DNA from 3 places in the Aeribacillus sp. FSL K6-1121 genome. Region 1 is predicted to be linked to each of the others. Evidence: riboswitches for the same ligand, from Rfam matches in the RefSeq annotation. Region 1 holds a riboswitch; each other region holds the start of a gene.

Region 1 (3,282 bases):
ATCATGTTCTTCGATTTTTCTTCCGAGCATTTCAGAGTATCTTGTAGCTGGAAGCGGAAGAAATGGTGCGCCAAAGCATGTGGAGAACGTTGTTTTAGGGGAAGTAATACCCCTTTCCGTTCCAGCAAGCTTGCTCGTATAACCGCTTAAGAAATGATACATAGCCTGTTCTTTCGTTAATTTGCTTATTGGCGGTAGAACACCGAACGCATCAGCTGTTAAAAAAATAATAGTGTTAGGGTGACCCGCAATGCTCGGTTTAGCAATATTGTCAATCGCTTCAATTGGATAAGCCGCACGGGTGTTTTCTGTTAATAAGGAGTTGTCATAATCAGGAATTCGTGTCGATTCATCAACCACAACGTTTTCCAAAACGGAACCGAATCGAATCGCGTTATAAATTTGAGGTTCTTTTTCTTCAGACAAACCGATGCATTTTGCATAACAGCCGCCTTCAATATTAAAAATACCAGATGAAGACCAGCCGTGTTCATCATCACCAATTAATCGGCGTTTTGGATCGGCGGAAAGTGTTGTTTTGCCTGTTCCCGATAAACCGAAAAAGAGCGCGACATCGCCTTCTTGACCGACATTGGCGGAGCAGTGCATTGAAAATATATCTCTTTCTGGAAGCAGGAAGTTCATGACGGAAAAGATAGACTTTTTCATCTCGCCTGCATATTCAGTTCCGCCGATCAGGATTATTCTCTTTTCAAAAGAAATAATGATAAATGCTTCTGAGTTCGTTCCATCCACAGCTGGATCTGCTTTAAAGGAAGGAGCGGAAACAATCGTAAACGGATTTTTATGCTCCTTTAAATCGTCTTGGCTTTTCGGACGGATAAACAGTTGGCGAGCAAATAAATTTTGCCACGCCAATTCATTGACCACTTGAATTGGAAGACGATATTTTTTGTCAGCTCCGGCAAATCCGTTAAAAACATAAATTTCATCTCTATTTTTTAAATATTGTATGACTTTTAAGTACAGTTTTTCAAAAACTTCTGATGAAATTGGCTTGTTGACGGGTCCCCAATCAATTAAATGCTTGACAGAATCTTCTTCAACGATGAATTTATCTTCTGGTGACCGGCCGGTATATTTGCCTGTTGTAACCGAAACTGCACCTGTATTTGTTAAAAAACCTTCTTTCCTAGCTAAAACTTTTTCTACAAGTCGTGCGACTGGTAAATTATGATATGCATTTGGTCCGCTGATCAACGAAGCTAATTCATTTGATACATCTACAATATTCATATACATACCATCCTTTTTTTGCATATTTGAAATGGTTTTATAGAAATAGTATAACACATTCGCAAAAATAATCCATCCTATTTATCGATTTCTGAAAATAATGTTTTTACTATATATTTTGCCTTCATTTTTGGGCATCATACGAATCATGATTGATCAGCTGATACTGAAATAATGGATATCAGATGATTTGGAAAATTACAGAGAAGCTTTATTTATTGTTGACAAGTACTTTTTTGCTCCTGTATGATATACATTTGAACGGATACTCTTATCCCGAGTTGGCGGAGGGACAGGCCCTATGAAGCCCAGCAACCGGCTCGTTGAAAGAAGACAGTAGAATATGGCTTTCAAAATCCCGGTATTCTATGGACATACAACATGATGCGAAAGAATTCCATATTCATAGACGAGCAATGGTGCTAACCTGATGCAAGGTTATATCCTTGAACGATAAGAGTGAAAGGCAATGATGTTTATAACAACCTTTCCTCTGGCAGGGAAGGTTTTTTCTATGTATAAGAGAAATCTCGTTTAGCCAAGTTTTTCTTATCGTACGAAATTTTGATATGTTTACAACAGTGGTGAGGGAATGAGTTCCGTGTCAATGTCAAGGAGTGTAGCACTCCATAAACATCATTTTAAGTTTGAGGAGGAAGCAGTAAATGACAAAAAAGCGCCGTCTGTTTACATCTGAATCCGTAACGGAAGGGCATCCGGACAAAATTTGCGACCAAATTTCAGATGCGATTTTAGATGCCATTTTAGAAAAAGATCCGAACGCACGTGTAGCTTGCGAAACATCTGTCACCACCGGACTTGTATTAGTCAGTGGAGAAATTACGACAAGCACGTATGTGGATATACCAAAAATTGTGCGAGAAACGGTCAAAGAGATCGGCTATACGAGAGCTAAATACGGTTTTGATGCTGAAACTTGTGCTGTTTTAACATCAATTGATGAGCAATCACCCGATATTGCTGCAGGGGTGGATAAAGCTTTAGAAGCGCGAGAAGGACAAATGACTGATGAAGAAATTGAAGCGATTGGCGCTGGAGATCAAGGGTTAATGTTCGGTTTTGCATGCAATGAAACGAAGGAATTAATGCCTCTCCCGATTTCCATTGCCCATAAGCTTTCACGCCGGCTTACAGAAGTTAGAAAAAGCGAAGAAATTCCTTATTTGCGTCCGGACGGAAAGACGCAAGTTACGGTAGAATATGATGAAAATGAACAGCCGGTTAGAATTGACACAATTGTCATATCGACTCAACACCATCCGGAGGCAACTTTAGAACAAATTAAGCAGGATATTAAAGAAAAAGTAATTGATCCGGTTGTGCCAAAAGAACTGATCGATGAAGAAACAAAATATTTCATCAACCCTACCGGACGTTTCGTTATTGGCGGACCACAAGGAGATGCAGGATTAACGGGACGAAAAATCATTGTCGATACTTACGGAGGCTATGCGCGCCATGGCGGAGGAGCTTTCTCAGGAAAAGATCCGACGAAGGTAGACCGATCTGCAGCTTATGCGGCTCGTTATGTAGCGAAAAATATTGTCGCAGCCGGACTTGCAGACAAATGCGAGGTTCAGCTGGCCTATGCAATTGGTGTAGCGAAACCTGTCTCTATTTCTGTTGATACGTTCGGTACTGGCAAAGTAAGCGAAGATGTTTTAGTTGAATTAATTCGCAATAACTTTGATTTGCGCCCAGCTGGCATTATAAAAATGCTTGACTTGCGCCGCCCGATTTACAAACAGACAGCTGCTTACGGTCATTTCGGACGCAACGATCTAGATTTGCCATGGGAACGCACAGATAAAGCGGAAGCTTTGCGCGAACAAGCTCATCAATATTTGTAAAATAAAAAAGGTGTCCAATGCGATGCATGCATTAGACACCTTTTTGCTTTTACGGTCCGAATGCGACAAAACAGATGGTGCCTGCTGAAGCTCCTAGAACTATTCCCGCCAGCACATCTGAAGGGTAGTGTAGGCCAAGAAAAATTCTTGATAG
Region 2 (3,282 bases), 100 kb from region 1:
GTCCAAAACAAGCGATAATGATAAAAAAGCTGTAGACAACAATGCAAAACGACACGAAAAAAATCTATTGAAGGAAAAAAATCGAGAGCTTGGAAAACGGCAATACTCAAAGAAAACGGATCATTTATAATGCCCGCCTGTCGGGCTTTTTCTTTTTTTGAGATATCTCTAAAGGCGAGTCTTCCACCTCTTCTATCCGGACGTTCTGAACGAAAAAGACGCTTTCTTATCTTACAGTATGCATCTTTTCTCTAGCTTTTGTTTTCATTTTTGTCTAATAAAACATGGGCGGGGCAATAACTTTCAATTTGATTAGGCCATTCATTTCATTAAAAAACAGAGAAATCCAAAACGTTTCCATATTCGAAAGCGGAGGTCATTTTTTTATATGTAAGAGGAAATGACAAACATGTGGGAATCTATCCTTTATTAATGTAAGATATTGTAAAATAAGTATACAAGAGGTGGCACAATGAAGAAACATGAAATTTCCGTGTATCTTACAAAAGAGATGGAGCCGGAATATGTCATTTCCCTTGTCCATGAAGCGATTAAATTTAACAGCTACATTTTATTCCAAACAAAAAAGCTCCAATTAAATGCGAAAAGCGTTTTAAGCATGCTCGGTTTTTCCGCCTTTTTAGAAGGTCATGTAGTCATCAGCGCTGAAGGAGAAGATTCGCTCGAAGCAGTAAAAAACTTACAAGACTTTCTTTCCCCTAAATGTTCTAAAGCGACATCTTTAGCTTAATTGCATTTAAGCAGATATTAATTTCCTTGCCGTTGCTTTAAGTAACGGTTTTTTCATTTAATTTGCGAGGAACCCCTAAAAGAGTTGTTCAACTGAACGACATTCACTATAATGAATGTAAATAACGTTATTGGAGGTAAAAAGTTGGCTAAGGAGAATTCATTTGACATCGTCTCAAAAGTGGATATTGCCGAAGTGAACAATTCCATTCAAATGGCGAAAAAAGAAATTGTAAACAGATATGATTTCAAAGGATCTAAAAGCGATATATCCCTAGAAAAAGATGAGCTTGTGCTAATCTCTGACGATGAATATAAGCTGAATCAACTAAAAGATGTATTAGTAAGCAAAATGATTAAACGCGGTGTCGCAACCAAGAATATTCAGTACGGGAAAATCGAAAAGGCTTCAGGAGGCACTGTCAGACAAAGAGCCAAACTTGTCAACGGAATTGACAAAGAAAACGGGAAAAAGATCAATGCGCTGATCAAAAATACCGGGCTAAAAGTAAAAAGCCAAATTCAAGACGACCAAGTCCGGGTAAGCGGCAAAAGCAAGGACGATTTGCAAAAAGTGATTGCAGCTGTGAAAAGCGCCGACTTGCCGATCGACGTACAATTTATTAATTTTCGCTAGCTTTGCCCTGGCTTTGCCCTGTTCACAAAATTGAAATTTTATATTGATTATTTTGATAAAATTCGTTAAATTAGGATTAATCCGTTGTTTTAAAATTTCATACGGTAAAGCGTTCTTATCAAGAGAAGCGGAGGGACTGGCCCGATGAACCTTCAGCAACCGGATTACCCAAAAACTTTGGGTACCAAGGTGCTAAATCCAGCGATGCGTAAATTTGCGCTCGGAAGATAAGAAGAAGGGGAAAATGTTCAAGAAAAAGTCTTCTTCTTAGAAGGCTTTTCTTTTTTATATAGGTGTTCGCCTCCTTGCAGGCGCCTATTTCATTTGATTGGAGGACTTTTTATGGGGCTTTTACAAGATTTACAGAATCATATATTAATTGCCGACGGAGCAATGGGGACTCTACTATACTCATTCGGAATAGACAGATGCTTTGATGAGCTAAACGTTTCAAAACCGGAAGAAATAGAACGGATTCATTCAGCCTATTTAGACGCAGGCGCAACTGTTATTCAAACAAATACATACGGCGCCAATCGCATAAAGCTTGCCAGATATGGGCTGGAAGATGATATAAAGATCATCAACCAAAAAGGGGTTGAACTTGCAAAGAGGGCGTTACAAAAAGCGGAAAACAAAGGGTATGTCATCGGAACAATCGGCGGCATCCGTTCGTTTCAAAAAAGCGCCTTCACGCTATCTGACATTGCCGAAAATTTTCGTGAGCAGCTTCATGTCCTTTTATCCGAAAACGTAGATGGCATTATTTTAGAAACCTATTACGACTTGGAAGAACTGAAAACCGTTTTGCAAATAGCTAGAAAAGAAACGGATTTGCCCATTATCACAAATGTTTCTTTGCACGAACAAGGCGTCTTTCAAAATGGAACAAGATTGGCAGACGGTTTGAAAATGCTTGAAGAACTTGGTGCAGATATTGTCGGCCTCAATTGCCGTTTAGGCCCTTATCATATGCTGCAATCTCTGGAAGAAGTGCCGCTGTTTGAACATGCCTTTTTATCCGCTTTTCCAAACGGCAGCCTGCCAAGGTATGAAAACGGAAGATTAGTTTATGAATCAGATGAACACTATTTTTATGAAGCGGCTCTTCAATTCCGAAAACAAGGTGTCCGGCTTCTCGGCGGATGCTGCGGAACCGCGCCGAAACATATTCGGGCAATGGCTGAAGCTGTATCAAACCTCCCTCCTGTCACAGAGAAAGAAGTAAAAGAACGAAATGTTCCAATTCATGTTTTACCTATGAAAGAAAGTCAAGAAACTCCTCTCCCAGATATTGCAAAAAACAGACGCTCAGTGATTGTAGAATTGGACCCGCCGAAAACGCTCGGCTTGGAAAAATTTTTAACAGGAGCAAAAGCGTTGAAAAAAGCGGGGATTGATGCAATTACGCTTGCGGATAATTCCCTTGCTACACCAAGAATCAGCAATGTTGCTTGCGCAAATATTGTGAAAAGCCGTTTCCAGCTTCGCCCGCTCGTTCATTTAACATGTCGTGACAGAAATTTAATCGGCATTCAATCCCATTTAATGGGGCTGCATACGCTTGGCCTGCACGATATTTTAGCGGTCACCGGCGACCCGTCCAAAATCGGTGATTTTCCGGGTGCAACCTCTGTCTATGATTTATCATCGTTTGATTTAATCAGCTTAATTAAGCAATTTAATGAAGGTTTGTCATACTCCGGAAAATCACTTGGTCAAAAAACAAACTTTACTGTAGCCGCCGCCTTCAATCCGAACGTAAGACATCTTGATCGCGCAGTTCAGAGACTTGAGAAAAAAATCAGCTGCGGAGCCGATTATTTTATTACGCAGCCGCTCTACTCGGAGAAGCTGATCGAAGAAGTATATGAAGCAACAAAACATCTGAATGT
Region 3 (3,282 bases), 170 kb from region 1:
TTTATTAAAGAAAATAAAGATTTAGTTCAAAATATTGTCAAAGCCCACAAAAAAGCAGTCGACTTCATCAATAAAAACAAAGAGGAAGCACGCGATATTGCCATTCAATCGATTAAAGAAATAACAAATCAAGAGCTTGACCCAGAAATTATCGACAGCGCTTGGGAACGTGTCCGCTATACAACCGAAGTGGATGAAAAAGTTCTTCAAGACTTTTCTAACTCTTCTTATGACTTGAAATTTTTAAAAGAAAAACCGGATCTTAAAGGTCTTGTAGATACAAGCTTTTTGAATTAAGTAATAAACCCCCTATACAGAAGCTTTTTGATATTATGTGGCTTCTGGATAGGGGGGGTTATTTTGTTGATGTAAATTCAAGATGGAGCAGTTGTTAAAACAGGGCTTATCCCAAAAGTTGTTTATGACTATGCCTGTATATTGGGATTCCGTTGTTGTGAGAGCTTTTTATCCAAATCGCTCGAATAAGCTCCCGTTTTTTCACATTGTTTGGAGCTGTCCAGAAAGTCAAAATCCATTGAAAACGAATCAACATTTCTAAAACATTAAAGGGGCGTCTATAAGCCGGAAAATCGACTTATTAGACAGCGCCTATATGAATTTCAATTTCTCCATTTGGGCCGTATTTTTCAAAATCATATGTGTAAGCACGCTCTACTTAAACCAGTTTCTTCTTGCTTCCAAATCTTACTCCAAGTTTTAAAAATGCCTTGTTTGTCCGTTTTATCTACTTGAAAAACTTTATTTTCATGTTCCTCGGGATTTCAATTAAAAGCTTCCCCATTATTTTCTTCAATTGCAATGCTTAATAAATAATCTCCTCTGTAGTCGTTTTCATAATCATAATAAATTCCGTACACATTGTTTTGATGATGTTCCAGTTTTTAGAAAGCGTTTTCTCACATAATTTTGATTTGCCCCATCATTTGCTCGTCATGAAAATTATTGGTTCGTATGCTGTCGATCATATACAGCATCATAAACAGTCTTTCCTTTCCATAATATTGATAAAAAAGAGAAGGCGCATCAGTAAAGAATGTTCAGCATATTTTCCAACGGCACGTTTATGTTCATCTTTTTTGCTTCCCAGCTTCACCTGCAAAACAAATATCGCATCTTCGTTTTCTGTTCAGCTGCTTTATGGAGTACGGGTTCGTTTGACAGAAGTTGGCGAAAAATTTATCAAACGATTAGTTTGCCAATACAATCGTTTCATTCACTGTTTATTAAATACTCTTAAAATTTTCCAATTTCTCTAAAGAAGATCACCTCGTTCACAATTTTTCTCCAAATACGACAGCTTCCGAATTGGATATTTATATTTTAAAATCTATTAAAATTTGGGAAGCCTCAGGGGAAAATAAAACCACTTTCATTGAAATGATGGAGGATCAAAGGTGATCCATACAAAAAAATTTCCCTTTTGGCTTTCGCAAAAAAACATTTCAAGAATCGACGGATTATTTAAAGAATGTTCTTATTTTTCTTTAGTTTTACTGAAAATAAATCAAAGTTATCGGAATTGTTGGCAGGAAACGTCTTGAATTTTTTTTAAAACTGAGGTAAAGTTATACCTATCAAAAGTTCATATCGGAATTCTTATCGAGAGAGGCGGAGGGAACTGGCCCGAAGAAGTCTCAGCAACCGGTACAAGGACGGCGGCATGATAACCTTTGTACCAAGGTGCTAAATCCAGCAAGCATTTTGCCGTAAGATATGCTTGGAAGATAAGAAGGAGCCAAACAATAAACGCCTTCTTCTTATGAAGAGGGCGTTTTATTTTTAAAGCCTCCTCTACAGGCAATGAAAGCAGCACATTTTTACTAACTAAAAAAGGAGGAAAGTCAAAGATGAATATTGAAACAGTTTTGGCCCAATTAGGAAATCGAAGTGAAGCTCTTACAGGAACAGTAAGCGCCCCCATTTATTTGTCCACAGCCTACCGGCATAAAGGAATAGGTGAATCAACAGGTTATGATTACACTCGGACAAAAAATCCAACGAGAGAGCTTGTCGAGGACGCCATAGCCAAATTGGAGGGAGCCGATCAAGGATTTGCATTTTCTTCCGGAATGGCAGCGATTCAGACGATTATGGCTTTATTTAAAAGTGGAGATGAACTGATCGTTTCAAAAGATTTATATGGCGGGACATACCGCTTGTTTGAAGAAGAGTGGCGCAAATACGGTCTTTCCTTCCACTATGACGATTTTACGTCTCGCGAATATACGGAATCATTAATAAACGAAAATACTAAAGCGATTTTTCTAGAAACGCCCACTAATCCGCTTATGCAGGAAACATCGATTTCCTCGTTGGCGGAATTGGCCCGGAAGCACAATTTGCTGCTGATCGTTGACAATACGTTCTACACACCTGTTTTGCAGCGTCCGATTGAAGAAGGAGCGCATATCGTGATTCACAGCGCAACGAAATATTTAGGCGGTCACAACGATGTCCTTGCCGGCCTGGTCTGTGCAAAAGGGAAAGAAATTTGCGAAAAATTAGCCATGCATCAAAATGCAATTGGTGCGGTATTATCTCCTTTTGATTCGTGGCTGCTGCTTAGAGGAATGAAAACTTTATCATTGAGAATGGCCAAACATCAGGAAAATGCAAGGGAGCTGGCGGCATATTTAAAAGAGCTTCCTGAAATTGATGATGTATTATATCCTGGCAGAGGCGGAATGCTTTCCTTCCGTGTGAAAAAAGAAGAATGGGTCAACCCGTTTTTGCAGAATCTGAAATTAATCTGTTTTGCGGAAAGCCTTGGAGGGGTAGAAAGCTTTATAACGTATCCAGCTACCCAAACACATGCGGACATTCCGGAAGAAATCCGAATTCAAAACGGTGTATGTAACCGGCTTCTCCGTTTTTCTGTAGGGATTGAAAGCGTGGAGGATTTGAAGGAAGATCTCAAGCAGGCATTGCAAGCAGCTGCGAAAGGGGATTTACTAAATGCATGACCAATGGAGCTTTCAAACAAAATTGATTCATAATAAACATAAGGTTGACCCGACAACTGGTGCTGTCAGCGTGGCGATTCAGCAAGCGTCAACGTTTCATCAGCAAACATTGGATGAATCTTCTGAATTTGACTACAGCCGTTCAGGAAATCCAACACGAAAAGCGTTGGAAGAGGCGATTGCCGAACTGGAAGGCGGAGTGAGAGGCTTTGCGTTTGCTTCTGGGATGGCCGCTATATCAACAGCTTTTCTTTTACTTTCTTCCGGTGATCATGTTTTGGTCACAGAAGATGTGTAC

Evidence for each region. Region 1 has a riboswitch for S-adenosylmethionine ahead of metK (methionine adenosyltransferase). Riboswitches for the same ligand answer to the same signal wherever they lie in the genome.
Region 2: linked by a shared signal. The riboswitch ahead of NSQ61_RS10320 (bifunctional homocysteine S-methyltransferase/methylenetetrahydrofolate reductase) and the one ahead of metK (methionine adenosyltransferase) in region 1 are both predicted to bind S-adenosylmethionine.
Region 3: linked by a shared signal. The riboswitch ahead of NSQ61_RS09970 (methionine biosynthesis PLP-dependent protein) and the one ahead of metK (methionine adenosyltransferase) in region 1 are both predicted to bind S-adenosylmethionine.

The regions. Positions count from the first base shown of each region.
Region 1 covers NZ_JBBOPS010000001.1:2,219,180-2,222,461, reverse strand. Annotated here, with positions in the region: gene pckA (phosphoenolpyruvate carboxykinase (ATP)) at 1-1,257, opposite strand, end outside; SAM riboswitch class I at 1,526-1,717, shown strand; gene metK (methionine adenosyltransferase) at 1,923-3,128, shown strand; gene NSQ61_RS10760 (phosphatase PAP2 family protein) at 3,178-3,282, opposite strand, start outside.
Region 2 covers NZ_JBBOPS010000001.1:2,116,446-2,119,727, forward strand. Annotated here, with positions in the region: gene NSQ61_RS10305 (DUF3941 domain-containing protein) at 1-130, shown strand, start outside; gene NSQ61_RS10310 (HPr family phosphocarrier protein) at 473-751, shown strand; gene NSQ61_RS10315 (YajQ family cyclic di-GMP-binding protein) at 896-1,387, shown strand; SAM riboswitch class I at 1,500-1,621, shown strand; gene NSQ61_RS10320 (bifunctional homocysteine S-methyltransferase/methylenetetrahydrofolate reductase) at 1,730-3,282, shown strand, end outside.
Region 3 covers NZ_JBBOPS010000001.1:2,051,031-2,054,312, reverse strand. Annotated here, with positions in the region: gene NSQ61_RS09975 (aliphatic sulfonate ABC transporter substrate-binding protein) at 1-297, shown strand, start outside; SAM riboswitch class I at 1,615-1,752, shown strand; gene NSQ61_RS09970 (methionine biosynthesis PLP-dependent protein) at 1,869-2,984, shown strand; gene metC (cystathionine beta-lyase) at 2,977-3,282, shown strand, end outside.